Regions from separate parts of the Paenibacillus borealis genome, predicted to be linked through region 2. Evidence: riboswitches for the same ligand, from Rfam matches in the RefSeq annotation. Region 2 holds a riboswitch; each other region holds the start of a gene.

Region 1 (9,698 bases), 130 kb from region 2:
GTCCCCCTGCAATACTGATTCCGATCACACTGAACTTCTTGCCGCCGAGCTTCACGAGCGCGAACATGACTATAAAGCTGAACAGCGAGCCGAACAGGCTGAAGAGCAGACTGGATAGTGTGCCGAGCAGAAATGCGGTCAGCAGCGTCTTCAGAATGACCAGCACGAACACATCTCGTCCACGCAAAAAGTAAATACAGGTCAAAATCATAATATTGGCGAAACCCAGCTTGGCCCCGGGCATCAGCCCCATTCCTGCAAGCGGAATCTGAGCCTCGACAATACTCAGCACTACGGCTACGGCAGCGAAGATCGCAATAATGACCGTCCGTTTCAGCGCTGTAGCTGATTCACTACTGGACATAGGCATCTACTTCATCCTCCCCCGACGCACTTGCAATTTCAACTAATACCCGGTGCGGAAGGCATACTATGGTCTGCTTCGGCAGAGTGATAAATCCAAAGCCGAGGCATACCTGATCGGGACAATCCGCATCGTACATCTCAATCCCATAATCATGCACCTTCAAAATGTTATAGCCGCGTTCTGTACGGATATCAATGGTTTGCTCTTCTTTGGTAAGCGTGACTGTTTTGAACAGCTTGCCGTCTACCGTTATATTGGCCGTAAGTTCCTTGCCGGGCCCACCTTTATCAGCATCGTTTGACAGCCATCTCGGCACGAGAAAAGCGAGCGCAGCAATCAGAACGATAGAAATCAGCAGCACATCTGCGCGTTTCATAGAAATCTCCCTTATTTTTTAATTAAAATCCAGACTTAATAATTATAACGGTCCGCCCTCAATCCTTCAATGAATGTAGTCGTTAATTGTCGCATTTCAATGGCAGTTCACAAAATAGGCACGCAAAGCAGAAGCGGAACCCTCCATAAACTGGATGGCATCCGCTTCAGCAAGAAATATAAGGATAACTGGTTTAACACCGCACATCCTTATCCTGTTTTGATTGGATAACCTGTCTGAAGAGGTTCCGGCTTCCGTCCAAAGTACGCCAGAAATAGTCCGGCAAATTCCGGGTCCCATTGAGTGCCCCTTCCCTGCTCCAGAATAGCCAGCGCCCGGTCGTGATCCATCCCTTTGCGGTAAGGACGGTTAGAGGTCATAGCATCATAGGCATCCGCCACAGCGATAATCCGGCCATGTAAAGGAATATCCGTACCGGCAAGACCGTCCGGATATCCTTTACCGTCATAGCGCTCATGATGGGAACGGACGCCTCCCAGATAGGGTGCCATTTTTTCTACCGGTTCAATCTGCCGCAAAATATTCTCTCCTAACACAGGATGGCTCTTAATCTGGTCGAACTCCTCATCCGTAAGGGCTTCTTCCTTGAACAGGATGCTGTCCCTCACCCCAATCTTGCCAATATCATGCAGCAGGGCCGTCTTGCGTAAATCATCCAGCTGCTGCCCGGTGAGTCCGGCCAGCTGGCCGATAATGACCGAGTATTCCGCGACACGCAGTGAATGCCCTGCGGTGTAAGGATCACGGGCATCCAGCGCCACGGCCAGTGTAGTGAAGTAGCTGTCAAGCAGCTGCCTGCTCTGTTGTTCCCGGGTCTGCAGCCCCCGCACCATCATATTAAATCCTGCGACAAGCTTGGAGAATTCATCGGAGTACTCATCCTGTACCTGGATCAGATTGCCGTCCCTTACATGGTTCATCGCCTGATACAGCTCATTAATAGGATGCTGCACACTGTTCGTCAGAAGCCAGGCCGCTATCGATGAGAAAAGGGTTCCGATCAGCAGCACCATACTCGCCCACGCCCAGTAGCTTTGAAGTCCGACCACTCCTACAGGACCTCCATTACCATGCAGACGGATTTGCGTAGCCATGATAAACAGAAATAGCGGAAATGTGCCGATTAGCATACAGCTTACCAGAAATTTGGGACGGATCGGCACAAATACATGGCCTTCCAAAGAGAAATCAATACCATACTGCTCCAGCGCCCGGTTTCTGAATTCTTTGATCAGCGGAATAATGGCCGTACAGGTCAGGAAAAATTCAATTAGCGCATGCATGCATGCCACAAGAATGGCTCCGCACACAGCCAGGATCAGATAGAAATACGGAACCGTAATCCAGCCATTGTAAATCATCCAGAATGTCATCAGGCAGGCCGGCAGGGAGAGGCCCAGAAGATGCGGCCCCATAATCCGCTGAACGGCACGCCTCGGCATCTGATGTGTATGCAGATACGCTTCTTCCAGCATTGGCAATGTCAGGTTTTCTTCATACAGTGCTGTGCGGATCGGTCTGATCTGATTGAGAAAAACACCAATCTCCATGACCGCCATGATAATAAATGACAGCCCGAGCACAAGCAAGAGCCGGAAATATTCTATGCTGCTTATCTCCAGAGATGATAGCAGAATCAGACTTCCTACTGCCAGCACCGCTACTACTGAGCCGAATATATAATTCCGGATCTGATTTTTAATGAATATTCTGTATAGTCTCATCTGTCCATCATTCCCGTCCCGGCCTCAGCCCAATATCCGCTTGCATTCCTATATGACACATGTTATAATAATAGAATATTTGTTTTCGAGTATGTTTATCCCCATCAAGAAGATGTCAGGCCGATAAATCACTTGTCTCTATTATCGGCAGTTTGGACACTAAATCTTACGTTTTCTTGCAGTACTCTTCCTTTTTATGAGATTAAATTCGAACATAGCATTCCGATTCGCACTGGCGCGGCCACGGAGCCGCAAGGACAAAAGAGAGGTAGGGCTTTTGTCGTATTGGAAGGATTTCTCTCGCCACACGGCTGCTGGAAATAAACAAGGAACAACGACACCCGTTTCGCTAACAAACGGCGGGGGATTCATATACCGATAAGACATGGCTGTGCTGCTTCCCTGACGCAGGGAAAGGCCCCATGTGTGGAACATAATAAGCGCCCGATACCCGCTGTTTGCGGATATCGGGCGCGTCTACGTTCCGGGGACTTTTTCAGACTGAATCACACGTACAACAATGTTGAAGGACACTGAGCCTTTTATTCTGATTCCTTCCGCAATAATGTCAAGAGATCCCCGAAGATTCCAGGTGTCGTGAATACGACCTCTTCACCATAAAGTTCAGCAGGAATGTCATCTGGCACCCCTTGTACATTGCAACTCAATGCGCCCGCCTCCCGTGCAATCAAGCCTGCGGCGGCTACGTCCCACGGTGAAAGACTTTCCGTATGCGCATCTAATTTTCCGGACGCCACATAACAAATGTCTACTGTTGGCGCAGCAAAACGCCTAATGTCACGGCAGTTTCTTCTGAGCCGGTTCACTCTTTCGATTGCCGGCTGCACTTTGGCCGGATCATGAGGAAAACCTGTGCCAATGACAGCATCTAATAGTGAAGTACATGTACGAGTTCGTAAACGCTCACCATTGCAATAGGAGCCTCTCCCTTTAATCCCAACATAAGTACAGTTCAAATCTGGCGCATATACTGCTCCTGCCAGGACTACGCCATCAAGGGCAAAAGCCAATGAAAGGCCGTAATGCGGTAGGTTCCGGGCAAAATTAACCGTTCCATCTAAGGGATCAATCACCCAAACCGGACCGTCAAACTTGAAATCATCCCAGTTATGTACTCCATTTTCTTCCGAAAGAATTCGATGACCTTGAAATTTACCTATTATGGCTTCTTGAATGATTCTTTCCGATAGTAAATCAGCAGATGTCACAAGTTCACCATCATCCTTGAAATTCACTTCAATTTGTTCCCGACTGCGCAATCCGGAAATTGTGTCACCTGCTTTTGTTACAGCCTGTTCTGCAAACAACGCTAATTCTCGAAGGTCAAAATTCATTCCGTTCCCATTCCTCCTTACAGTGCGTAATCTTATTGAGCATTTCTGCCAGTCTAATACTTTATTTCCTCTGAACAGCTGTGTATATATCGTTCCACGAATTCGCCTACAGTGCGAACATATTCCTTTTTATCCGTATCATAGGCAAGACCATGCCCCGCTCCATGCACCACCAGCTTCTCCTTCGGACTCTTGCAGGCACTATACAGCTCATCCATCATAGCAAAAGGTACAAACTTATCCGCATCTCCGTGAATAAATAAAATCGGCACCCGGGCTTTGCGCACCTGCTTCAGCGCTGAAGCTTCGCCGAAATAATAACCGGCCTTCATCCGGGTTACCAGGCTGGCACTCTGCACAAAGGGGAAGCTTGGCAGATGATACATCCGCCACAGCTGGTAGGACAGCTGTGCTTTGACCGAAGTATATCCGCAATCAGCAACAATGGATTTGACCTGCGGAGGAAGCTCTTCTCCAGCCGTCATCAGTACCGTCGCTCCGCCCATAGATACGCCATGCAGTACAATTTGCGCTTCCGGCCCAGTCTCCTTCAGAACGAACCCGATCCATTGCAGATAATCACGGCGCTCCGGCCAACCGAAGCCAATGTAGTCCCCTTCGCTCTTCCCGTGGCCTCTGGCGTCGGGCAGCAGCACATTATATCCTAGGTTGTCATAATAGTTTTTGGCGGTTGCCCCCATATCCTTAGCTTTGCCGGAATAACCGTGGGCAATGATTACGGTACGGCCCGCAGCACGCTCTGAAGCCAGATAGTAGCCTCTCAGCTTCAGGCCATCTTCCGAGACCAGCTCCACTTCCCGGAAGTTCTGCCGCGCCACCCACTCCGCACCTTCCCCCCACGAAGCTCCGGCTACCGGCGGGTCCACCTTCAAATCCGGTGTCTTGCCAAGGAATTCCTTGGGAGCCCGCTTAATAGCCACTCCATAGAAATAGAATCCGGCATACGCCACAATCCCGGCAACAACAGCCAGTATTACTAGCAGGTATATACTCCACATAATCGTTCCCCCTCTCAGTAAGCAACCCTCCCTTTAAGGGAATGTGAATTTTTGCTTATGAATAATTTGAGCCTAGTATAGCACGGTATCCGTTCAACTAAAAACACTGCCGGGAGTCCGGCATTACCTTCTTCACCCAAGTGGTAAGCTACAGATAGAATACGCCACCCGTATACAAAAAGGCTGCTTCCTGGAGAATATCTCTCCGGCAGCAGCCTTCGTCCAAAAACAGCGGCTTAATCACTTTTTACCCTGATGTTCTTCGTTTAAGTGAATCATTTTCGCTTGTTCGCCCTGGCCGTTCTTCTAAGAAGCAGGCCCAGACCGGCAAGGGCGATACCGGTAATATAGTACGGTGCAGGACTTGATTCACCCGTCTGCGGCAGGGTTTGCTCTGCAGTCACACTGCCGAGAGGAATCTCGTCATCGATAATGATTTCTTCAGGCGACGGTCCCGCCGCTGGTGCAGGTGCTGGTGTAGGCTCCGCTACAACCGGCTGTGGCGCTGTTGGCAGCACCGTCACAACAGGTGATGCCGCCGGCCCCAGAGGAACAGGGTCATCATTGATAGTAGTATCAGTCACAATAGTCCCAATCACTACCGGAGCAGTTGATGTCGGAAACACGAAGCTTGGAACAAATACGCTCGTGCTGGTTGCCGTTGGTGCTGCGGTCGGCACTGTTGTTGGTGTCGCCGTTGGTGCTGTTGTCGGCGTTGCCGTTGGTGCCGCTGTCGGCGTTGCCGTCGGCGCTGTTGTCGGCGTTGCCGTTGGTGTCGCTGTTGTCGGCGTTGCCGTTGGTGCTGCTGTCGGCGTTGCCGTCGGCGCTGTTGTCGGCGTTGCCGTCGGCGCTGGTGTTGGTGTTGCCGTTGCTGTTGGTGTTGGTGTTGCTTCTGGTGTCGGTACCGCTGTCGGTGTCGCCGTTGGCGTTGTTGTCGGTGTTGCCGCCGCTGTCGGCGTTGTTGTTGGCGTTGCTGTTGCTGTTGGTGTTGCTGTTGCTTCTGGTGTCGGTACCGCTGTCGGTGTCGCCGTTGGAGCTATTGTCGGCGTTGCCGTTGGCGTTGTTGTCGGTGTTGCCGTTGCTTCTGGTGTCGGTGTTGCCGTTGCTTCTGGTGTCGGTGTTGCTGTTGATTCCGGCGTCGGTGTTGCTGTTGGCGTCGGCGTCACTGCCGGCGTTGCTGTTGATTCCGGCGTCGGTGTCGCTGTTGGCGTCGGCGTCACTGCCGGCGTTGCTGTTGATTCCGGCGGATCTTGCCCTTTATAAGGAACATGGTGAGATTCTCCTGTTCCTGAGAGCGAAGCTCCGATCAAATTTCCGTTGATTTGACCATTATTGAATTGAATGGAGGCATATGGAGCCAGTATAGAACCCATAACTCCGATACTCTCAATTTGAAGATGGGTTGCCTGACTGAAGTTATATAGCACTTTGCTATTCATAGAGTTGTCCTTATTATCACTGCCATTAATTCTAATGCCCATATTTTTCATCGTAACTGAAGTGCCCGATACATTTACTACAGCCGTCGAACCGCTGGGAATCTCGATTCTCAGCCCATTAGCACTAGACAGCTTACTGCCATTGACAACAAATACGTTAACATCTGAATTTGTACCTACGAGAATCAGACTGCCATAATCGTCAGTTGTAGTACTATTTGTAGGAAGCCCTGCAAGCTGCTGCGATTTATCACGGAGCAAGCCGAATTCGGCTGTGAAGTCTATGGCGTTCGCTATCAGCTGTAAGGTTCCTGTACCATTACGGGGGCCGCCGCTACCGCTGTATTTCCCGCCGTACACCGCGTCTCCGACAGTTTCTCCACGTTCATAGTAAAGATCGCCCCCGGCAACAAGAGAATAAGCCTCCTGCGTTTCCTGAGAGCTTAGTTTGTGCCCCACCGAGTAACCCTCACTTAGTTTCACATTTCCGCCTGCGGCTAATCTGCCTTCAATATCGCTTCTGTAGGCATCGACACTTCCCAATATGAACACATTATACTTGGACGCATTGCCCGGCAGAGAAGCCCCCTCGGCTCTAACTGAAATGCTCCCCAGTGAAATGATTCCGCCGCCTCCAACAATCAGAACTGTTATAAGTCCGAACACCATAAGACGCTTGAATTTAGTTAATTGGAACATACAGACTCACCTCACAGTTAATATAGATATAGGCCACGTTTATAACAAAAAAAGACCGCCGGAAAGAGGGATACTCTCTTTACGGCAGTCGGACGATCGTTGCGCTTCATCGCGCTTTAGACTCCTGGACTTTGCGTCCCGTTCTTTCGAACGGTTTGCGTTTATACGTCAGTGAACTATTAGATTGTGAAATTATGTACTAAATCAAACTTCCATACTAAAGTCTATGACATTAGTTACTTTAGAACTAATTTTAGTTTATCCGCTATCTAGGCTTATTGTCAACGAAATCCTTTGAAACATTTGGCAATAGATTATATCTACCGATCCGCTCCAAAGTACTGTTACAAAAGGTTTTTTCAATAGAAAGCTTAGTCTTTCCGCCCAAAACCCTAATCCCTATACTCCCTCGGATTCGACTTTATAGTATTTTTGAAACTATGTAAAAAGAACTAATTTTCATATTGTAAATTTAAACTTAAATAATAACTCTGACAGCCGTAAAATCGCAACTCCGTTTCCCTTAGCACATTCGCTTTCACGAGAAATATAGAAATAAATATATATTGTTATAAAAAAGGCTGCTTCGGGAGAACGTCTTCTCCCAAAGCAGCCTTTTCCCGATTCAGCGGTGCTACCAACAATCTTTCATAAAGATCTTACGGATTGCATTTATTTACGTTTATCTGTTCTGGATCTTCTACTAAGGAATATCCCCAATCCTGCAAGAGCTATACCAACCAAATAATAAGGAGCCGGACTTGATTCACCAGTCTTCGGCAGCGTAGCATCCGCAGGCACATTGCCTAACGGAATATTTTCATCAATGATGGTCACAACCGGCGTCGGGCTTGGTGTTACTGATGGTGTTGGGGTTAGGCTTGGTTTCACCACTAACGGCTGAGGTGTTGCTGTTGCCACAGGGCCCAAAGGCAGCGGATCATCAATGATTATTGTATCGGGATTTACGATATAACCGATTATTGGAGTCGGCGTCGGCACTACATTAATAAAGACAGGCGGTGCAGACGATGGCACTGGTGCCGGTGGTGATGTCGGTGCTGGTGTTGGTGTCGGAGTAGGCGTTGGCTCTACCGTCGGTGTCGGTGTTGGTGTTGGCTCTACCGTCGGCGTTGGTGTCGGTGTCGGCTCTACCGTTGGCGTTGGTGTTGGTGTCGGCTCTACCGTCGGCGTTGGTGTTGGTGTCGGCTCTACCGTTGGCGTTGGTGTTGGTGTTGGTGTCGGCTCTACCGTTGGCGTTGGTGTTGGTGTTGGTGTCGGCTCTACCGTTGGCGTTGGCGTTGGTGTTGGTGTTGGTGTTGGTTCGGCCGTTGGCGTTGGTGTTGGTTCAGCTGTTGGCGTTGGTGTTGGTTCAGCTGTTGGCGTTGGTGTTGGTTCTACCGTTGGCGTTGGTGTTGGTTCGGCCGTTGGCGTTGGTGTCGGTGCTACTGTTGGCGTTGGTGTTGGTTCGGCCGTCGGCGTTGGTGTTGGTGTCGGTTCGGCCGTCGGTGTTGGTGTCGGTGCTGCTGTTGGCGTTGGTGTTGGTTCGGCCGTTGGCGTTGGTGTCGGTGCTGCTGTTGGCGTTGGTGTTGGCTCGGCCGTTGGCGTTGGTGTTGGCTCGGCCGTTGGTGCCGGCGTTGGTGTTGGTGTCGGTTCGGCCGTCGGTGTTGGTGTCGGTGCTGCTGTTGGCGTTGGTGTTGGCTCGGCCGTCGGCGTCGGTGTCGGTGCTGCTGTTGGCGTCGGTGTTGGCTCTGCCGTTGGCGTTGGTGTTGGCTCTGCCGTTGGCGTTGGTGTCGGTGCTGCTGTTGGCGTTGGTGTTGGCTCGACCGTCGGCGTTGGCGTTGGTGCTGCTGTTGGCGTTGGTGTTGGCTCGACCGTCGGCGTTGGCGTTGGTGCTGCCGTTGGTGTTGGTGTTGGCTCTACCGTTGGCGTTGGTGTCGGTTCTGCCGTTGGTGTCGGCGTTGGTTCGGCCGTTGGCGTTGGTGTTGGTGCGGCCGTTGGTGTTGGTGTCGGTGCTGCTGTTGGCGTTGGTGTTGGTTCGGCCGTTGGCGTTGGTGTTGGCTCTGCCGTTGGCGTTGGTGTCGGTGCTGCTGTTGGCGTTGGTGTTGGCTCGACCGTCGGCGTTGGCGTTGGTGCTGCCGTTGGTGTTGGTGTTGGCTCTACCGTTGGCGTTGGTGTCGGTTCTGCCGTTGGTGTCGGTGTTGGCTCGGCCGTCGGCGTTGGTGTTGGTGCGGCTGTTGGTGTTGGTGTCGGTTCGGCCGTCGGCGTTGGTGTCGGTTCAGCCGTTGGCGTTGGTGTCGGCTCTGCCGTTGGTGTTGGTGTTGGTGCGGCCGTTGGTGTCGGCGTCGGCGTTGGTGCGGCCGTTGGTGTCGGTGTCGGTTCAGCCGTTGGCGTTGGTGTCGGTTCTGCCGTTGGTGTCGGCGTTGGTTCGGCCGTTGGCGTTGGTGTTGGTGCTGCCGTCGGTGTCGGCGTTGGTGCTGCCGTTGGTGTCGGTGTCGGTTCAGCCGTTGGTGTCGGCGTTGGCTTCACTGTCGGCGTTGGCTTCACTGTTGGTGTCGGCTTCACTGTTGGCGTTGGCTTCACTGTTGGTGTCGGCTTCACTGTTGGTGTCGGCTTCACTGTTGGTGTCGGCTTCACTGTTGGTGTCGGCTTCACTGTTGGTGTTGGTGTTGGAGTGCACTTAGGTGTCGGCGTCGGC
Region 2 (9,698 bases):
ACCTGCTATAGAAGCTCCTGAGGGAGATAAGCCGGCTCCGACACCAGTACCGGGTGCAGAGGTTAACGCCCCGCCTGCCACACCGGCAACACCGGAAGCTAATCTTCCAGAGGCTTCTCCAGCGGTAGAATCACCTGAGGTTCTCCCTGATAGCGATAAAGATACCGCGCAGCCAACAGCTGCAGCCATACCTGCAGCAACACCAGGCTCCATAATTTGATACCAGCAAAGGCGGCGAATAATATGAACATCAAAAAGATAGCCAGCACCACTTTGTCCACACTGATATTTATAGTTTTTCTGGTGCTGGTAACAGCAGTAGTCATCTCTAAAGCCTCCGGAGGTGAACCTTCCTTCTTCGGCTATCAGATCAAGACGGTGTTATCCGGATCCATGGAGCCGGGCATCCAGACCGGATCGATCGTAGCCATCAAGCCGGGCGGGGATATGACCCGGTTTCAAAAGGGCGATGTGATTACATTCATGAATCCCGACAACCTCCTGATTACGCACCGCGTTGTCGACGCTTCAATAAACACTGCCATAGGCGAGGCCACCTATACCACCAAAGGCGACAATAACGATGCAGCCGATACCTCGGCGGTCAGCTCAACGAATATTGTTGGCCAATATACCGGCGTAACTGTCCCTTATGTGGGATATGCCATGAACTTTGCGGTCTCCAAAGCCGGAAGTGTACTGCTGATGATTGTACCAGGACTGCTCCTGCTCCTCTATGCGCTGTACTCCTCCTGGAAAGCCGTTGCGGCACTGGAGAAGAAGAATGCAGGGCCATCCGCGACCGGCGGACCGGATACCCTTCCAGACATTGTGCAATAAACCGATTGTCCTCTCCCGTTTACGAAACGCGGAGCAACAATAAATTTTCCCGGAAGACAGGCAACGACAAAAAAAGAACCATGAGAGAGGGATGAACAAATGAACGTTAAAAAAACATTAGGTCTCGGCGTTGTATCGGCAGCATTAGGATTAACCCTGGTCGGCGGGGGAACCTTCGCTTACTTCAGCAGTACCTCCACCACTGCTGCTTCTTTTAACAACGGAACTTTACTTCTTAATTCGGACCCCTCCGTTATTGTCAATCTCAGCAATCTTAAGCCAGGGGATACGATCCTAAGAGATTTCAAATTGAAAAATGACGGAACGCTCAATATTCCCAAAGTTGTTCTGCGCACCTCGTCAGTCATTACAGATGCCCAGGGAGATAACGGCGCCCATAATCTCAAAGACGATATTATCGTGACCTTCCTTGTTAACAAGGATAAGGTAACATCGCCTGTCCTGGTCATTTCACTGTCCGACCTGGAGCAGCAAAGTCCGGATCTTGTAGCTAAGGGAATTCTCGGGGGAATCTTTGGTGTAGAAAACGGAGGCATTAAAGCAGGCACTTCAGATAATCTGAGCGTACAGTTTGCCTTTAAGGAAACCTTCCAGCCGCAAAACTATTATCAAGGCGATACCCTGGCACTGACCCTGAACTTCGAAGCCAATCAGGAAAAAGGCGCTCTCAAATAATAGTCCGGCCAGTATGATTCGAACCTGATAACCAATCTCAAAAAAACATAATATAATCGAGGAGGAAATTAATTATGGGTATCAAGAAAACATTGGGTCTTGGCGTAGCATCGGCAGCACTGGGGTTGTCTTTAATCGGAGGGGGCACCTTCGCTTACTTCAGTTCCACAGCAACCAGCACAGCAACCTTCGCGGCAGGCACTCTGAAGCTCGGCTCTTCCTTCAATACACCTGTTGCCCTGACCAATCTGAAACCGGGCGATTACACCGTTCGCACCTTCACATTGTCCAATGACGGCACCCTGGATATCAAACTCCTTAAGCTTGCCACCAGCTACACTGTAACTGATTCGAAGGGCGATAATGCCGGCCAGGATCTTGGAGATCACTTCAAAGTTAAACTTCTCGATAGTACTTATACCAGCGGCTCCCTTAGCGGTCATGTATTGTCCGAGATCTCCCTGAAGGATCTGAAGAACACATCCAGCTATGATCTCGTAGCGGCGGGTGTACTGCCTGGAGGTATTGCTGCTACCCAATCCAAAACCTTCAAGATTGCTTTCGAATTCGTTGACAATACACTGGATCAGAATATCTTCCAAGGTGACGGCTTAGCGCTGAACTGGACATTCGATGCTACGCAAGGTTTGGGAGAAGCCAAATAAAGCTATTAAACTATAGACACAAAACGGCATATCCTCCCTCACCCGGGCTGGATATGCCGTTTTGTCTCTCCCCGGCCGTCAGCTTCCGTCAGGAACAATGATTTTTGTCGGTTTTGCGAATTTTTGTTATACTGATAACAAAAAGTACGGAGGGCGTTGTAATCGTGTCTGATAACATGGGAAGCCGCATCCATAGGCTCCGTCTGGAGAAGGGTTATTCTTTATCCGAGCTAGCGGATAAGGCTGACGTGGCGAAATCATACTTAAGTAATGTTGAGCGGAATATTCAATCCAACCCCTCCATTCAATTTATCGAAAAAATTGCCGATGCGCTTCAGGTATCTATTCACGCATTACTTTATGGCGGACTTGCAGAGACTGCAGAACCTGCTCTTGATGGAGAATGGTTCCGGCTGGTACAGGAAGCGATGGCCTCAGGTATAAGCAAACGTGAATTCAAGGAATTTCTCGATTACCAGAAATGGCGGCTGGATCAGAAGGATAACTGAAATAACCCCACAATGTGAGGCAGCAGCTTCAATGATTACTCAGGTACTTTGCGGGGACCCCGAAACAACATGTAAATTCAAACAGAGAAGGGCACAGCGTGTAGACCGCTGTGCCCTTCTCTGTATGTATCCGTACATTGCTGAATGCCCTACATCGCCTGGAGTGCCTTTTCAGTAAAAAAACGGCGAATCTCATCCGCCTGGATGCCAGCCTGCTTAGCAGACATCAGCAAATACACCCATTCTAAATCAAGATCAACTGCCTGCAGTTCGTCATTCCCCTGGTTGGACTTATCCAAGAAATCTCCTCCTAGAATTTTCGCGTCCCCAGGCAGTCCGGCCATCATAGTATTTCTACTTTAGATCCGAGACTTTGTGCCCCTGCCTTTCGGCAGGTTTACCCTTTACTGGACCCTTTACATGAAAGGATCTGGCAAGAATCGATGAAACCGTTCTCCGCAATAACATTATACAAGAACGAACACGAAAAGTGTGTCGTTTTCTGGAATTTTTTTATGTTAAGTTGTGAAGAACCTTAGCTAAAATTGCCAATGGCTTGTATAAATAATTCCAATTTCATTTCAAAAGGCCCAAATCGGTGTAAATATATTAATAGGTATTAATCCCGCAACACAATATAGAAGTAATTACCCATTTCCATGATTTACAATCACCTGAATCCTTAATTTTTTTTGATTTTAACGATATTTCATTCCCCCGGCTTCACCCGGAGAATTTATGATTGTTCCGTATGAATACCCTATTGAATCATACCGTTTTGCGAACGGATTGCACGAAAGTATGAATTGATTACCCTGCCGGAAAGTAGCACAATAAGATGAGAATGAAACCGCAAACATCGCAGCTCCGCTAAGCGGTGTTCCTATATACCGCATGTGGAGTTTATCCGTTAGGAGGACCTATTCATGGCCGTCAAAGATCCCTATAACGCATCTGTCTGGAGCAAGTATTACGGTCCCAATCTGGGCTACATCCAGGAGAAATACGAGCAGTTTGTCAAGGACCCCTCATCTGTAGAACAACATTACCGCGATCTGTTTACCGTATCCGGCCCGCCTCCCCTGGCACCGGATGCCGTCAAGACTCCACAGCCTGCCGTTTCCGGAGATGCGGAATGGCTTAAGAAGGCTGTTAAAGCTTCCAAGCTGATGGCCAACATCCGGATATACGGCCATATGGCTGCTGATATCGATCCGCTCGAGCGGAGCAGCAACCCTATGGCGAAATGGCTGGAGATCGAAACCTATGAGCTGACGCGCGAGGATCTGAACGCGCTCCCTGCTTCTCTGATCTGGGAGAATGCCCCTGACGGTGTGCATACGGCAATGGATGCCGTCCACAGAATGCGCCAGGCTTACACTCAGACCATTGCCTATGAATTCGGGCATGTGCATGACGAACGTGAGCTGCGCTGGCTCAACAGCCAGGCAGAATCCACAACATCGCCTGCTCCGCTGAACAATACGGAACGCAAAGAGCTGCTGAAACGCCTGATTCAGGTAGAGCAGTTCGAGACCTTCCTCCACAAGACATTTGTTGGCCAGAAGCGCTTCAGCCTCGAAGGCAATGATGCCCTCGTGCCTATGCTGGATGAAATTGTCCGTGCTGCCGCACATGACGGCGCAGAGCATATCCTGATGGGTATGGCCCACCGCGGAAGACTTAATGTGCTTGCCCACATTCTGGGCAAACCTTATGATATTATTTTCTCGGAATTCCACCATTCGCCGAACAAGGAGCTGTTCCCGTCTGAAGGCTCCATGGGTGTCACCTACGGCTGGACCGGGGATGTGAAATACCATCTTGGCGCCGACCGCGCCGTCCGCGAAGGCGAAACCGTGCGTACCCGCATCACGCTTGCGAACAACCCGAGCCATCTCGAGTTCGTGAATCCGGTCGTTGAAGGCTTCACGCGTGCTGCCCAGGAAGAACGGGGTACCCCGGGCCTGCCTAAGCTGAATACGAACAAAGCCATGGCCGTGCTTATGCATGGCGATGCCGCCTTCCCTGGTGAAGGCATTGTCGCCGAAACACTTAATATCGGCAAATTGACAGGTTATCAGAATGGCGGGACCGTGCATATTATCGTCAATAACCGGATCGGCTTCACCACCGAAAGTGAAGATTCCCGCTCCACGCATTATGCCAGCGATCTGGCCAAAGGCTACGAGATTCCGGTAGTGCATGTCAACGCCGATGATCCCGAGGCTTGTATTGCAGCTGTCCGTATGGCCAGTGCTTACCGCCATTTGTTCAAAAAGGATTTCCTGATTGATCTGATCGGCTACCGCCGCCACGGACATAATGAAATGGATGATCCGGAAACCACCCAGCCGATGGTCTATGGCAAGGTCCGCAACCACCCTACCGTCTACCGTGTGTATGCCGAGCGCCTGCAGCGCGAGAAGGTTGTTACCGAAGAAGATGTGAAGAGCATGATTGCCGAGGCTGAGAATGTGCTGCAGCAGGCCTTCGAGCAGATGAAGGAAGGGAAGCAGAAGAACGCCGAGTCTAAGACCTCGGTCGCCCTGGATACAGGTACACCAGTGCACCGCCCTACAGCGGTTCCGCTGGCCAGCCTGCAGGAGATTAACCGCGAGCTGCTGAGCGTACCGGATGGCTTCACGGTCTATCCGAAGCTGGAGCGGATTCTGCAGCGGCGCAAGGATGCGCTGAATGACGGTGAACGGGTGGACTGGGCGCTGGCCGAGACTCTGGCCTTCGCTACTATTCTGAAGGACGGTACACCGATCCGCCTCAGCGGACAGGATTCCCAGCGCGGTACCTTCGCCCACCGTCACCTTGTACTGCATGACAGCGAGAGCGGAGCACTCTTCTCCCCTCTTCATCAGCTTAAGGATTCCCGCGCCTCCTTCGGCGTCTACAACAGCCCGCTGTCAGAAGCCTCTGTTCTCGGCTATGAATACGGCTATAATGTATTTGCACCGGAGACCTTCGTGCTCTGGGAAGCGCAATACGGCGACTTCGCCAATGCCGCCCAGGTTATTATAGACCAGTTCATCTCCGCCGGACGCGCCAAGTGGACACAACGCAGCAATCTTGCGATTCTCCTGCCGCATGGATATGAAGGCCAGGGACCGGAACACTCCAGCGGCAGGCTGGAACGTTATCTGCAGCTCTCCGCTGAGGAGAACTGGACCGTAGCCAACCTGACCAGCGCCGCCCAGTATTTCCATCTGCTGCGCCGCCAGGCAGCACTCTGCGGACAGCCGGATGCCCGGCCGCTGGTGATCATGGCACCGAAGAGCCTGATCCGCAATCCGCGCAGCACTTCGGCCGGTGCCGATCTCGCCTCCGGCAGCTTCCAGCCGGTGCTTCCGGAACCGCTGCTCGGCAGCAAGCCCGAAGAAGTCAAGCGCCTGGTGGTATGCAGCGGTAAGGTCGCCATCGACCTGCAGACGGAGCTGGAAGCCGCCCGCGGACAGGACTTCTCCTGGCTGCATATTCTCCGCCTGGAGCAGCTGTACCCGTTCCCGGAACGTGAGCTTGGCGCACATCTCAGCTCGTTCCGCTCCCTGCAGGAAATCATCTGGGTGCAGGAAGAACCGAAGAATATGGGCGGGTGGAGCTACGCCGAACCCCGGCTGCGCGCCATTGCCCCGCAGAATGTTGCTGTCCAGTATATCGGCCGTCCGGAGCGTTCCAGCCCGGCCAGCGGTTATGCGGATGTGCACAGCTTCGAGCAGCGGCGCATCGTTAGGGAAGCCCTGAAATTGAACGCTCAAATACAAGCACCAGTACCGTCTTCCTGACTGCAGCAAGGCGGTCTCACGATAACGTAAATCACTATATTTGGGGAGGTAACGGCCTGTGTCCGAAATTAAAGTACCCGATCTGGGCGAATCCATTTCCGAGGGAACGATCTACAAATGGCTGGTTAAAGAGGGCGACACTGTCGGCCAAGGCGATGTGCTCGCAGAGCTTGAGACCGACAAGGTCAACCTGGAGATCAGTGCCGAGGAGGATGGTGTCATCTCCTCCATCCTGCGCCAGGCAGGCGAGAACGTTGCTGTTGGCGAAGCCATCGGCATTATCGGCAGCGCCGATGGTGCGGCAGTAGCCGCAGGCGGCGGCAAGCCGGAAGCAGCGGGCGCACCGCAGGGCGGCAGTGCCGCTAACGGCGAAAAGCCGGAAGCGGTTAGTGCTGCGCCGGTCAGCAGCGCGCCTGCAGCGGCAGAACCTGCGGCCGCTGCGGTAGCGGCCCCGGCCGCAACCGAAGGTGCGGCCGCAGGCGCTGCGGCCCTGGCTTCGCCGGGGGCGCGCAAGCTGGCCCGGGAGCGGGGCATCGACCTCGGCGAGGTCAGTGCCCGCGACCCCATCGGCCGGATCGGCCAGGCCGATGTGAACGGCCATGGCGCAGCCGTGCCGGAGGCCGCTGCGCCGGCAGCTCCGGCGGCGGCTGTGCGGCCGGAGCCGGTGAAGCCGCCCGCGCCGGCGGGCAAGGCGCCGCACGCCGAGGACGGCAAAGCGACCGAGCGCAAGCGCATGTCGCGCAGACGGCTGACGATTGCCAGCCGCCTGGTTGAAGCGCAGCAGACGGCTGCCATGCTGACCACCTTCAACGAGGTGGACATGACTGCTATTCTCGACATCCGCAAACGCCGCAAGGATGCCTTCAAAGAGAAGCATGATGTCGGACTCGGCTTCATGTCCTTCTTCACCAAAGCTGTAATTGGCGCACTCAAGGCTTATCCGCTGCTGAATGCCGAGATCGACGGCGAGGATCTCCTGCTGAAGAAGTACTATGACATCGGCATTGCCGTAGCCGCCAAAGAAGGACTGGTCGTGCCTGTCGTCCGCGATGCCGACCGGCTCAGCTTCCCGGAAATCGAGCGCAAGATCGGCGAGCTCGCCTCCAAAGCGCGCGCCAACACGCTCAGTCTGCCTGAGCTGCAGGGCGGTACCTTCACGATCACTAACGGTGGTGTATTTGGATCTCTGCTGTCTACGCCAATCCTCAATACACCGCAGGTCGGCATTCTCGGCATGCATAAGATCCAGCTTCGTCCGATCGCCTTAGATGAAGAGCGGACGGCTAACCGTCCGATGATGTACATCGCCTTGTCTTACGATCACCGGATTGTGGACGGTTCAGAAGCGGTAAGCTTCCTTGTCAAAGTCAAAGAATTGCTGGAAGACCCTGAAGCGCTGTTGTTGGAAGGGTAATTCCCTCCACACCTCTCTGCGGGAGCCCTTCAGCCCAGCCCATACGAATAGACATCAAGGCATCCGGAAGAGCAGCTGCTCTTCCGGATGCCTTTCTTTGTTCTGTTCCGCTCCGCTATACCAGCGGGACGGTTACGATTTATTTTCACCGGTCCGCTTGACTTTGAGCGTACTCCAAGTAGTACATTCGAATCAGGCAGGCCGCACAGCTTCACATTAGACAAGGAGGAGCCATCTATGAGATCAAGTAAAACCGTCCTAATAACAGGTGCAAACAAAGGAATTGGCTTCGAAACTGCAAGACAGCTGGGATCACTGGGATATACGGTTCTGATGGGATCACGGGATGAACTTAAGGGGTGTGTAGCCGCCGAGGCGCTCGCGCAGGAGAGTATAGATGCCCGCTTCATTAAGCTTGACCTGAACGATCAGGACAGTATCCAGACTGCTGCCGCGAGGATCGCTGAAGATTATACCCGTCTCGACGTTCTGATTAATAATGCAGGCATCGCCATCGACAAAGGTGCCGCCCCCGGCCTGCTTCCGGGCAGGGACCTAAGGACTACGTTCGATACCAACTTTTTCGGCACGGTTGCCGTCATTCAGGCCATGCTCCCTTTATTGCTGCAGTCTCCGGCTGGACGGATTGTCAATGTCTCCAGCGGGCTCGGCTCCTTAGCCCACAACAGCAACCCCGATTTCGAGTTTGCCATGATCAGCCCGCTTGCCTATAACAGCTCCAAGGCAGCGCTCAATATGGCGACAATACTTTTTGCCAAGCAATACAAGGATTCCCCGCTCAAAATCAATGCTGCCGATCCCGGCTATACCGCTACAGACCTGAATGGATTCAGAGGACTGAGAACCGTTCAGCAAGCAGCAGGCATCGCCGTCACCCTGGCTACGCTGGATGAGAACGGGCCCACAGGAGGATTCTTCGACGAGAACGGCGAAGTTCCTTGGTAACCTAATTCCCCCTGGGAGGACACAGTTATGCAGGAAATACCCGAGATTGTAACGTCTATCAGGCAGGCTGCGGAGCTGACCGGCCTGACTGAGGATACAATACGCTATTATGAACGGATTGGGCTGCTGCCTTATGCTGAACGCAAGCCCAACGGCCACAGGCGCTACACCAGAGATCAGATTCTCGGCATCCGCTTCGTGATGCGCCTGAAGGCTACAGGCATGACCCTGGAAGAAATCAAGCAATATCTTGAGCTTACCCGTCAGGGCTCAGGGGCACTCGCGGAACGGTACAGCCTGCTTGAAGCGCATCATGACGCCCTCAGCGCCGAGATCGCCCAGCTTCAGGAGACACAGCGGATCATCCGTTATAAGCTGCAGCATTTCCGCGAACTCGCCGGCAATCCTGATATCGCCAGCAACAATTGTGAGGTACCCGGAGACAGTATCCATCCTCCAAGCCAGCAGGATGCCGCCCCTGCCGTTATTACACCCGAAGAGGCCCGGACGCATGGCATCCAGACACTGCATCAGCAAATGCCTAGCGGAGAACGGCGCTTCCGCCTGCTCAGCTCAGACGGAAGTGCCTATATCCGGACGGAAGCACCCGGTCAAGGCGGATGGCAACACAGCCACTATCACAAAGAAATTGCTGAGACCTACATTGTGCAGCACGGGTGGATTGTATACGCCGGAATGGACGCGGCGGGCCGGCTGTAGTTGATTGTGCTTCAAGATCGGGAGAGCATTGTGGTGAAGCCCTTGGTTCATCACAATATTTATATGCCACCCTTTTCAGTTACCCATGTGGTTA
Region 3 (9,698 bases), 790 kb from region 2:
CTGTTCCTGGGACACCCCGGCGAAGAATGCCTTCAGCGCCATAACGGCATAGCCCCGCGTGAAATCATTGACACAGCCGTTTCCCTCGGTCTTTCCCAGTACAGCTGCAACCTCTTCGGGCCGGAACAGCCCCTCTTCTATCGCCGCCTGCAAGCCGGACATGTCATTCGGTGCACCTGCAGGGATTCTGATCACCGAGCATTTCATCACAGATCATCACTCCTTGTCCAGAAAATAACCTTCTTCTCCAGCAGCCCGATACACCAGAACAGCAGCAGGCCGCACAGCGCCGAAGCAATAATGGCCGAGAACATCACCGGGGTGTCCATATGATAGGAGGAGACGAGCACCACATAACCCAGCCCCTTATTGGCCCCGACAAATTCGCCGACAATCGCTCCGACGATGGCAAGCGAGGTCGAGATTTTCAGTGCGGAGAAGATATAAGGCAGACTGGTTGGCAGCCGCAGCTTCCAGAAGATTTCGCTTTTGGTTCCTTTATAGGTGGAGAACAGCTCCCAGGCCTCGTATTCAATCGCCTTAAGACCTTTGACACTGTTCACCAGTATCGGGAAAAAGCAGATCAGCATCGAAGCGATGACCTTCGAGGTATATCCGGTCCCCAGCCACACGACAAGCAGCGGCGCCAGCGCAACCAGCGGTGTAGTCTTCAGGGCAATGGCGAGCGGGAACATCCCCTTCTCAATCGGCTTGGAATGAACAAAAATAACGGCAGTAATCAGGCCCAGTATGTTAGCGAGCATGAACCCGGTCAGGGATTCGCCCAGGGTAACCAGCGTATGGGACCACAGCGCACCGTCGATGGCCGAGACCACCTGGGTTGGGGAAGGCAGCAAATACATGGGAACCGACAGGAGCCGTACGGCCAGCTCCCACAGGATCAGGAAGCCGAGCGCAAAGGTGACCGGGTACAGGCTGTCCTTAAGTTTGGCTGTCATAGATGCTTCACCCGCTTTCTCAATTCCTTGACGGTCCGGTGGAATTCCGGCAGCTCTTCCATTCCCGCTTGACGCGGTGAAGGCAGCGGTACCGGAATAATATCGGTCACCCCGGCCGGCCGGGGTGACATCATCACCACCCGGTCCGACAGGAGCACAGATTCCTGAATCGAATGAGTAACCATGACAATGCTGCTGAGACTTGTCTCTGGACTCTCCCACAGGCGCAGCAGCTCAAAGTTCAGCTTCTCGCGGGTCAGTTCATCCAGCGCACCGAACGGCTCATCCATCAGCAGCACGGTCGGATCGGCGGCCAGGGCTCTGGCAATCGCCGCCCGCTGCTGCATTCCGCCGCTGAGCTGATGCGGGAAGTGGTTCTGGAAATCCTGCAGGCCGACCAGCCGCAGGGCGCTTTCCGCCTTTTCACGTGCTTCCTTCTTGCTGAATTTCTTCTTCGGGCCCAGCTCAAGGGGCAGCATGACATTCTGCAGGGCACTGAGCCATGGCATCAGGACAGGCTTTTGAAAGACCATGCCCAGCGACAGGTCCGGGGAGGAATATGCAACTTCCCCGCCTCCTTCCGGGCTTAGCAGCCGCAGCATCAGCCGCAGTGTTGTTGATTTCCCGCAGCCGCTCGGTCCGAGAATGGAGATGAATTCATTGCGGTATACGTCAAGACTGACATTATCAAGCACAGGCACATTGCCGAAGGAAAGCGAGCAATTGCGCAAGGAGAGCATCGTGTCCCGGGTACCGGGATTCTTCACAGGGGCGGAATCCATCTGTTCTTTCATCGCTGTTGTCATACCGGTTCCCTCCTTATTTCAAGTACTCATTGGTGAACAATGAGCCGATGTCCTGCTGCTTCTTCACAAAGCCCAGATCGATAAGATTCTGCTGCAGCGTCTCCCACGCCGCTTCGTCCATCGAGCCGAGCGGAAGCTTTTCCGGCTCAAGCAGCGGAATGCTGGCCTTCATCATGCTGACTTCATGCGCAAGATCAAGCTTTTCTCCATATTTCAGGCCGAATTCCGCCGCTTCCTCAGGGTGCTCCATCGCATAATCCCAGCCCTTCATGGAGGCCTGTACGAAACTCTGGACCATTTCCGGATCCTTCTCAATCACAGACTCCGTGGTAAACAGGGTGTCGGCATAGAAATTAATGCCATAGTCGTTCGGGTCGATAATATTGACTTCCTCGCCCTGCTCCTGCACAGCCAGCACCTCATTAATTACATATCCGGGCCATGCCTTGACCTGGCCGGTCAGCAGGGGGCTGAGATCATATTTGATCGGCATCTCTTCGATTTGCGAGGTTTCGATGCCTGCGCTTTTTTCCATAGCACGGAAGGTCAGCTCTTCATTGCCGCCGAGCTTGATGCCCACCTTTTGGCCGACAAGCTCTTCCATTGTGGTGATACCGGATTCTTTAAGCGTGAACATTACAAACGGGGTTTTGCGGTATATTGCAGATAACGCCTTAACCGGTACGCCTTTTTCTCTGGCGATGATGATCTGGTCAGCACCGGTTACCCCGAACTCCTCACTGCCCGAAGCGACCATCTGTACCGCCGGAAAATCCGAGCCTCCCGGCCGAATCTCCACATCCAGCCCCGCTTCCTTATAGAAGCCCTTTTCAACTGCGGTATAGAACCCGGCAAACTGCGCCTGATGAATCCACTTCAGCCTCAGAACAACCTTCTTAAGCTCACCGGAGCCTTCTGCCCCCTGTCCCTCAGCCTTGCCGGTATCCGAATTGTTGCCGCAGGCTGTAATGAGCAGCATTAGTGAAGTAAGCAGGATGAGCGCTTTGGTTCTGGACTTGTTCCACATGGTGATTCCCCCGTTATGATGTGATTTGGAATACTGGTCATTCGTAATTCGTAATTAGGATCTAGTAGTTAGAATTGCTCAAGCGCCTTCAGCACCGCTTGCGAATCACTCACACTGCCAAAGACACCGCCCTGCATTTTGACCATATTCAGCGCTGCCAGGTGATTGGCATAATCCGTAGCACCCGTGCAATCCTCCAGGATCAGGCATTCATAACCGCGGTCATTGGCTTCGCGCATCGTCGTGTGTACACAGACATCCGTCGTGATTCCGGTCAGAATCAGATGGGTAATCCCTTTATTCTTCAGTATCAAATCCAGGTCCGTAGCATAAAAGCTGCCTTTACCCGGCTTGTCGATAATGTGCTCGCCCGCTACAGGTGCCAGTTCATCAATGATCTGCCAGCCGCGCTCGCCCCGTACGAGAATCCGTCCCGCCGGTCCTTCCGAGCCGATCTCAGCGCCGATCTGTCTGCTCCGCCACCGTTTATTCGCCGGCAGATCGGACAGATCCGGCTTATGGCCTTCCCGGGTATGGATAACGGTGAATCCGTTAATTTCCCGGATGCGTGCCAGCAGCCGCCCAATCGGCTGAATGGCTCTGGCTGTTAATGAGAGGTCGTAGCCCATTCTCTCCACGTAACCGCCTTTGCCGCAGAAATCCGTCTGCATGTCGATAATCATCAGTGCCGTCTTCGCCGGATCAAGGACGCCGTCATAGGGCCAGGTGTAAGGTGCTGCTGTAATCTGCATGGTTCATGCTCCCCTTCCAGAATTCAATGCATGTATTTAATGTTATGTTTATTAACACTAATTTCTTATTTCCTGCTGTTTGTTAGATTATATTACAACAAATTTGCAATGTCTTCGTTTTTATTACGAAATAATATGCTAATTGTTTGTGTTTTTCTACATATATAACATAAACATTACATACAAACCCCGAATTAACTCCATTTATTTATTGAAAAAAGCCGCCCAACACAGGCAGCCTCAGCAGCAGTCCGTTCTCCAGATCAAAGATCCGGCTGTTCCGGCAGAGCAGACTCCTCCCATAAGCTGTAAGCGCTGGGAAACCAGTTTTTCAGGTAAGATAGAGCTGCACATTTCAAGATTATTAATAGATTGGCAGAATACAGTTGAAAAATAGCTCCTTAAGTACTAGAATTAAGCTTGTTTGCAGAAGTTCCTGCAGCCCAGGAACCAGTTATGACCTTTTTTGTCGATTGCGGTCGATTTAAAATGCCTCATGCTGAGTGTATATCATTGATCTATTTCTAAAGGCAAACTTCCTGAAAGGGTAGGACGCAAAGCAATGGGCCTAAGGACGCCGGGAATCCGCGTTTATGGTCGCCAGGCTGCCAATAGAGACCACGTAAGCCAGCTGTCACCGGGGGACCTCCCAGGCTTTATGATGCTCTTTTCTGTACGAATGCCATTGATTATACGAAAAAGCGAGGTTAAGACAATGCTGCAGCAATTCATCGAACCAACCCGATATGATTTCGTGGAATCCTTGATGCTTGAACGCACCGGCTTTCTGGATTCTTTCTCCGTAGAGGGCCAGCCTTCCGGCGGGACAGACGGAGATAAGAATGGAATCATCCTCGTGCAGAATAATCAGATTTTCATCACTCCCCCGCTCTCCGGCGGCAAACCGGCCCGGATCTCTGCTGTTCATCCCGTAGTGCTGAAGATTAACTGGAAGACCGTTACGGAGCCTACAGAGGTTACCTCAGCGGATTATATCACCTGGGAGATCTGCGAGAAGCCGCAGTATCAAATCACCGTTTCACCCGACAAGCTCAAAGTTCACTTCACCTTGTACCGTGCAGAGAAGTACGCCTGGAATCTGGTCAACTGCCCGGCTTCTTTCGAAGCCGCAGTGCGTGCCGAGCCTAACCGGGCGCTGCTGCTGTCCACGCTCACCATAGAACAGATTCTCTCTTCGCTGGATAACCGTTCAATTCTGCGTAATCTGAATATCCCGGCCTTATACGCCGAACTGAACAACCCTACATATCTCCCCGTCTGCATCGCAGAAGGGAGAGCCCCGCTGCCCGGTAAGGAATCCCGGATTCAGCTGTCGCTTCCGGAGCATACGCTCACAGGCAATGGTATGCTCCGGGAAGGCCGGACTGCGGAATCTGCAGATTCCTTAGATTATCTCCGGTTTCCGGGAGCACCCTTCGCCAGAGAAGGAGAGGTCTTTGCCCGCAAATTGCCGCCCGAAGAGGGAATTCCCGGATTCGACGTAGAGGGAGGAGTACTATCCCCCCCTCCACCGCAGGATATTTATTTCGCAGCCGGAGAACATGCACAGCTTCTTCCAAACGGTGACATTGCGGCTCTGCGTACGGGCAGACCCCGCATCTGCGGAGACTCCAGCTGTGTCATAACCTGCGATTTCCCTGCCGTATGCCTCATCACCAGGGAGATGGCAGCAACCGCCAGTGAGATTATGTTCGCAGGTGACATCGTCGTACCGGCGGATATTGAAGGCCCTATGCGGATTGAAGCGTTAGGGAATGTGTATGTCTACGGCAACGTCCGCCAATCTACAATTACGGCTACCGGCAGTATCTATATAAGCGGTCAGGTAACCGGCTGCAGCCTGTACACCGGACTTGCCGGAGTAGAGCAGCACCGCCTGCACCGCTTCTCCAGTCTGCTGCTGACAGAGGTTGCCGGACTGCGGGAAGCCGCCCGGCTGCTGGCCAAGAACGTAGAATCCCGCCAGCAATCCGTGAAGTACGGTCTGGTTGTTATGCTGCTGCTGGAGGATAAATACAGCCATATAGAGTGTCTGATCAGCGATCTTAAAACTGCGCTGCTATGCATGGACGGCTCTTCCCAGCCCGCTTCGGAGCAGCTTAAGCAGATGCTGGAGGTCTTTGCCCATCCGGGACAGTTCACTGAATTTATCACAGACAGTGTTCTGAACAGCTTCTCCAGACTGCTGCGCAATCTCTGTGAAGACATTGAGCTGCTCCAGGAGGAGTATGCTGTCATTAATATCGCCCGGTCGCATGACAGTATCCTGAATCCCGGCGGAGAACTGATCCTGCGGGACGCGGACGCAGAAACGGTCTAAGCCTGCTGTAATGTAACCCCTGACAAGTAAAAACGGCTGCCCCTCTTCTGAGGGAGCAGCCGTTTGTTTATTCTTTGCCCAGCCCGGGTACCGGGGGCTGCACGATCCGCCCGGCAGCCCGGCCCAGCCTGACATTTACCAGAATAATGCTGCTCACAATCAGCAGCATACCAATGACCAGATTCATCGTAATCTGTTCATGCAATAGAACGACACTTGAGCCGATGGAGATCAGCGGAATCAGAAAGGTGAAGGAGCCTACCTTGCCGGCTTCCCCTTCGTTGATCAGCTTGAAGTATACCATCCAGCCCAGAGCAATCACGAAGACCGCGATGAAGAGTGTATTCACTATAAAGGGAGGGCTCCAGGTAATATCCGCCCAGCTCTCTGAAGCCGAGCCTGCCGCCAGCAGGATTACTCCGCCGATCATGATCTGCATCGCGGTCATCCACAGCATATCTACTCTGGCTGCATTGCGTTTGGTGTACACCGTAGCCAGCGCCCAGCTGAGTGCACTGGCCAAGGCCAGCAGCACGCCTACAGGCGAAATACTTCCGGTTAATCCCCCAAGGCTTAATGAGGCTACCCCGAGGAAGCCGATGACCAGTCCGGCGATCTTAAGTCCATACATCCGCTCACCCAGCCAGATCCAGGCAAAGATCCCGAGCAGCACCGGCTGCAGGAATACAATAGCCGAGAATAATCCGGACGGCACGTACTGCAGGCCAATCGTCTGGAAGCCATAGTAGAAGACGATACTGAGGAAGGCCGACACCAGATAGACGGGCCAGAGCTGCCTGAAATTCAGCTGTTTCCGCTTAGGCAGAGCCGCGATGACCAGTATAATACCGGCAATGACTGTCCGGATTCCGGCGAACAGCAAGGGCGGAGCGTACGTTAAGGCAATTTTGGAGAGCGGCCAGTTAATGCCCCAGACAATAACCAGGAACACTAACAAGCCGATGGTTTGCTTCCGCTTCTGCATAAGTTCACCTCTTGTTATGATTTCTTCCCAAATGATACAATAGATTCAGTCATAATTGAAATGAATTATAATCATGAGGGGCATACCAGATTAGTTATGAACAACACTCAAATTCGCCTGTTTGTCTTAATTGCCGAAAGCCGCAGCTTCACCAAAGCCGGTCTTGCGCTGAATATGACCCAGCCCGCAGTCAGCCGGGCCATTTCCGCACTCGAAGCCGAGCTGGACGTGAAGCTGATGCTGCGCGACCGGCGCAGCGGACTGATGCTTACCGATATCGGCAAGCGGGTACTGGTCATCTGCCGCGGGATTCTCAGCGGCCTCGATAAGATTGACCAGGAGATTGCTGCCGAGAAAGGCCTGGAGAAGGGCCAGATCCGCATCGGCGCCTTTCCGGTCGCCGCTGCCTATTTTGTCCCGAAGATTATCAGTGCTATCACTGCCCGATACCCCGGAATTGAGATCAGCCTGTATGAGGGCTCCGTCGCCGAGGTGAAGGACTGGCTGGCCTCACGGTTCATTGATGTGGGTCTGATGATTCCCCCGGTCGAAGAATTCGCCTCCCTGCCGCTGTTCCGGGAGAAGCTCTATGCCGTATTGCCCGGCAGTCACCCGCTTCATCAGAAGCGGATCGTCTGTGTGAAGGATCTGGAAGCCGAGCCCATGCTGCTCTGCAGATCGGGCTACGAGCCTCCGGTAGTGGACTTATTTCACCGGGCAGGCAGCATGCTGAATGTGAAATACGAGGTCAACAGCTACATCACCGCACTGAATATGATCCAGGAGGGTCTCGCCGTCGGTGTGATGTCACAGCTCTCTCTCTTGTCGCTGCCGCCGAATGTCGTGGTCCGGGAGCTGTCGCCTGATGCTTACCGCGATATTCATATCGCAGTCCATTCTCTGGAGGAGACCTCCATTGCCGTACAATTATTTATCGATACTGCACTGCAGCTGTTCTCCGGTAATGAAGCCCCTCCGCCGTCTCCGGCTGTTGCCGGCCTAACTAACGATACCGATAAGGAGTGATTAACATGGAATATAAGCGTCTCGGAAATAGCGGCCTGCAGGTTTCTGCGCTGGGCCTTGGAACCAACTCGTTTGGCAAAAGGGCGGATCAGGAGACCTCGATCCGTATCATTCATGCCGCAATGGATCAGGGCATTAACTTCATCGATACCGCCAACATCTATGCCGGCTCGGAGTCGGAGAGGATTATCGGCCTCGCCCTGGAGGGCAGACGCCATGAAGCCGTCCTGGCTACCAAAGCCGGCCTGCCGAAGCATGACGGGCCAGACGGCAGCGGCTCTTCCCGCCGCCATCTGATGCAGGAGCTGGAAGGCAGCCTGCGGCGGCTGAAGACGGATCATGTGGATCTGTATCAGATCCACGCCTTCGATCCCTATACACCGCTGGAGGAAACGCTGCGCACCCTCGATGATATGATCTCATCGGGCAAAGTGCGTTATATCGGGGCTTCCAATTATGCCGCCTGGGAGCTGATGAAGGCGCTGGGCATCAGCGAAGCGCACAACTGGGCCAAATATGTCTCCATCCAGTGCAGCTATTCGCTTGCCGACCGCACACCTGAAGCAGAGCTGCTTCCGCTGTGTCTGGATCAGGGACTCGGCATCATCCCGTACTTCCCGCTTGCCGGCGGCATCCTCACCGGCAAATATGCCGGCAGCGGCAGTGCCCCTGCCGGTTCCAGAGCGGAAACCGATCCGAACTTCCGCCGCTTCCTTACCCCTGGACGCATCTCGCTCGGGGAACAGGTTAGTAGTATAGCGGAAGAGCTAGGGACTTCACCTGCAGCGCTGTCTCTGGCCTGGCTGATGAGCAGACCGGCCGTCTCCACGGTGATCGTCGGCGCCACCCGGGTAGAGCAGGTGGAGCATAACCTGCAGAGTCTCTCCGTCCAGCCGGATGCAGCAACGCTTGAGAAGCTGGACCAGGCCAGCGCCGCCTTCCGCAGCGGGGAGCCGTTCGCCGTCTACCGGCTGCCTTAACAGCGGCCAGCTGGACGCACCAAAGTGGGCCCATGGTATACCGTGGGCCCACTTTTTTTGCGTTACATAGACAAACCCCGCTTTAATCAACCATCAGACAAGTTACCGGCCCGCTGTGGGACTAGCAGAATACGGCATACATCAGATCCTCACACTTATCTTATTGCCGGCAGAATGAAGACCATGAAGTAAGCATTGCATACATAAGTGTTGTACGTTCTACAACTTTGATTCATAGATATCCCGGTGTGGCGGAGGATTGTTGTAAGAAATACAAGAATTGTTCCTGCTAAGCCGCATGGAGTAGGCGAAATACTGCCTTTTATACAACAATTATAGATTTGGGCCGGTTTAACGGGCAAAATGTTGTATTCCGTGCAGGATTTTAGAATAGTACCGGATCTCTGTCACCAATAGGAAGAATCCGAAAATATCTGGCAAGCGCGGTCATCCGGAGGTCTTGTAAGACACAGCACCGCAGGTTAGACAGTCAATGATTCTCTTTTACACCGCGGCAATAAAACGCTCCATGTCTTCCTGTACGGTGGTAATACCGCCGATGCCAAAGCTGTCTACCAGCACCTTAGCTACATTAGGTGACAGGAATGCCGGAAATGTTGGTCCGAGGTGAATGTTCTTCACGCCCAGATGCAGCAGCGCCAGCAGCACAATTACTGCCTTTTGTTCATACCAGGCAATATTATAGGCGATTGGAAGATCGTTGATATCCTCCAGGCCGAAGACTTCCTTCAGCTTCAGCGCTATAACCACTAGCGAATAGGAATCGTTGCACTGGCCTGCATCAAGCACGCGGGGAATTCC

Evidence for each region. Region 2 has a riboswitch for cyclic di-GMP ahead of PBOR_RS36750 (anti-repressor SinI family protein). Riboswitches for the same ligand answer to the same signal wherever they lie in the genome.
Region 1: linked by a shared signal. The riboswitch ahead of PBOR_RS36765 (choice-of-anchor A family protein) and the one ahead of PBOR_RS36750 (anti-repressor SinI family protein) in region 2 are both predicted to bind cyclic di-GMP.
Region 3: linked by a shared signal. The riboswitch ahead of PBOR_RS33245 (flagellar assembly protein A) and the one ahead of PBOR_RS36750 (anti-repressor SinI family protein) in region 2 are both predicted to bind cyclic di-GMP.

The regions. Positions count from the first base shown of each region.
Region 1 covers NZ_CP009285.1:576,486-586,183, reverse strand. The annotation lists gene PBOR_RS02525 (Gx transporter family protein) at 1-370, opposite strand, end outside; gene PBOR_RS02520 (NusG domain II-containing protein) at 354-743, opposite strand; gene PBOR_RS02515 (HD-GYP domain-containing protein) at 953-2,488, opposite strand; gene PBOR_RS02510 (inositol monophosphatase family protein) at 3,031-3,843, opposite strand; gene PBOR_RS02505 (alpha/beta hydrolase) at 3,897-4,862, opposite strand; gene PBOR_RS36765 (choice-of-anchor A family protein) at 5,138-7,000, opposite strand; cyclic di-GMP riboswitch class I at 7,081-7,170, opposite strand; gene PBOR_RS37590 (choice-of-anchor A family protein) at 7,673-9,698, opposite strand, start outside.
Region 2 covers NZ_CP009285.1:449,768-459,465, reverse strand. The annotation lists gene PBOR_RS02000 (PspC-like choline-binding domain-containing protein) at 1-220, shown strand, start outside; gene sipW (signal peptidase I SipW) at 244-840, shown strand; gene PBOR_RS01990 (TasA family protein) at 940-1,536, shown strand; gene PBOR_RS01985 (TasA family protein) at 1,611-2,201, shown strand; gene PBOR_RS01980 (helix-turn-helix domain-containing protein) at 2,378-2,710, shown strand; gene PBOR_RS36750 (anti-repressor SinI family protein) at 2,860-3,009, opposite strand; cyclic di-GMP riboswitch class I at 3,038-3,122, opposite strand; gene PBOR_RS01975 (2-oxoglutarate dehydrogenase E1 component) at 3,637-6,504, shown strand; gene odhB (2-oxoglutarate dehydrogenase complex dihydrolipoyllysine-residue succinyltransferase) at 6,563-7,918, shown strand; gene PBOR_RS01965 (SDR family oxidoreductase) at 8,156-8,884, shown strand; gene PBOR_RS35995 (MerR family transcriptional regulator) at 8,912-9,604, shown strand; gene PBOR_RS01955 (hypothetical protein) at 9,668-9,698, shown strand, end outside.
Region 3 covers NZ_CP009285.1:7,815,731-7,825,428, forward strand. The annotation lists gene atzD (cyanuric acid amidohydrolase) at 1-207, opposite strand, end outside; gene PBOR_RS33225 (ABC transporter permease) at 207-959, opposite strand; gene PBOR_RS33230 (ABC transporter ATP-binding protein) at 956-1,765, opposite strand; gene PBOR_RS33235 (ABC transporter substrate-binding protein) at 1,779-2,792, opposite strand; gene biuH (biuret amidohydrolase) at 2,861-3,544, opposite strand; cyclic di-GMP riboswitch class I at 4,064-4,157, shown strand; gene PBOR_RS33245 (flagellar assembly protein A) at 4,260-5,885, shown strand; gene PBOR_RS33250 (DMT family transporter) at 5,953-6,870, opposite strand; gene PBOR_RS33255 (LysR family transcriptional regulator) at 6,967-7,896, shown strand; gene PBOR_RS33260 (aldo/keto reductase) at 7,902-8,876, shown strand; gene hcp (hydroxylamine reductase) at 9,381-9,698, opposite strand, start outside.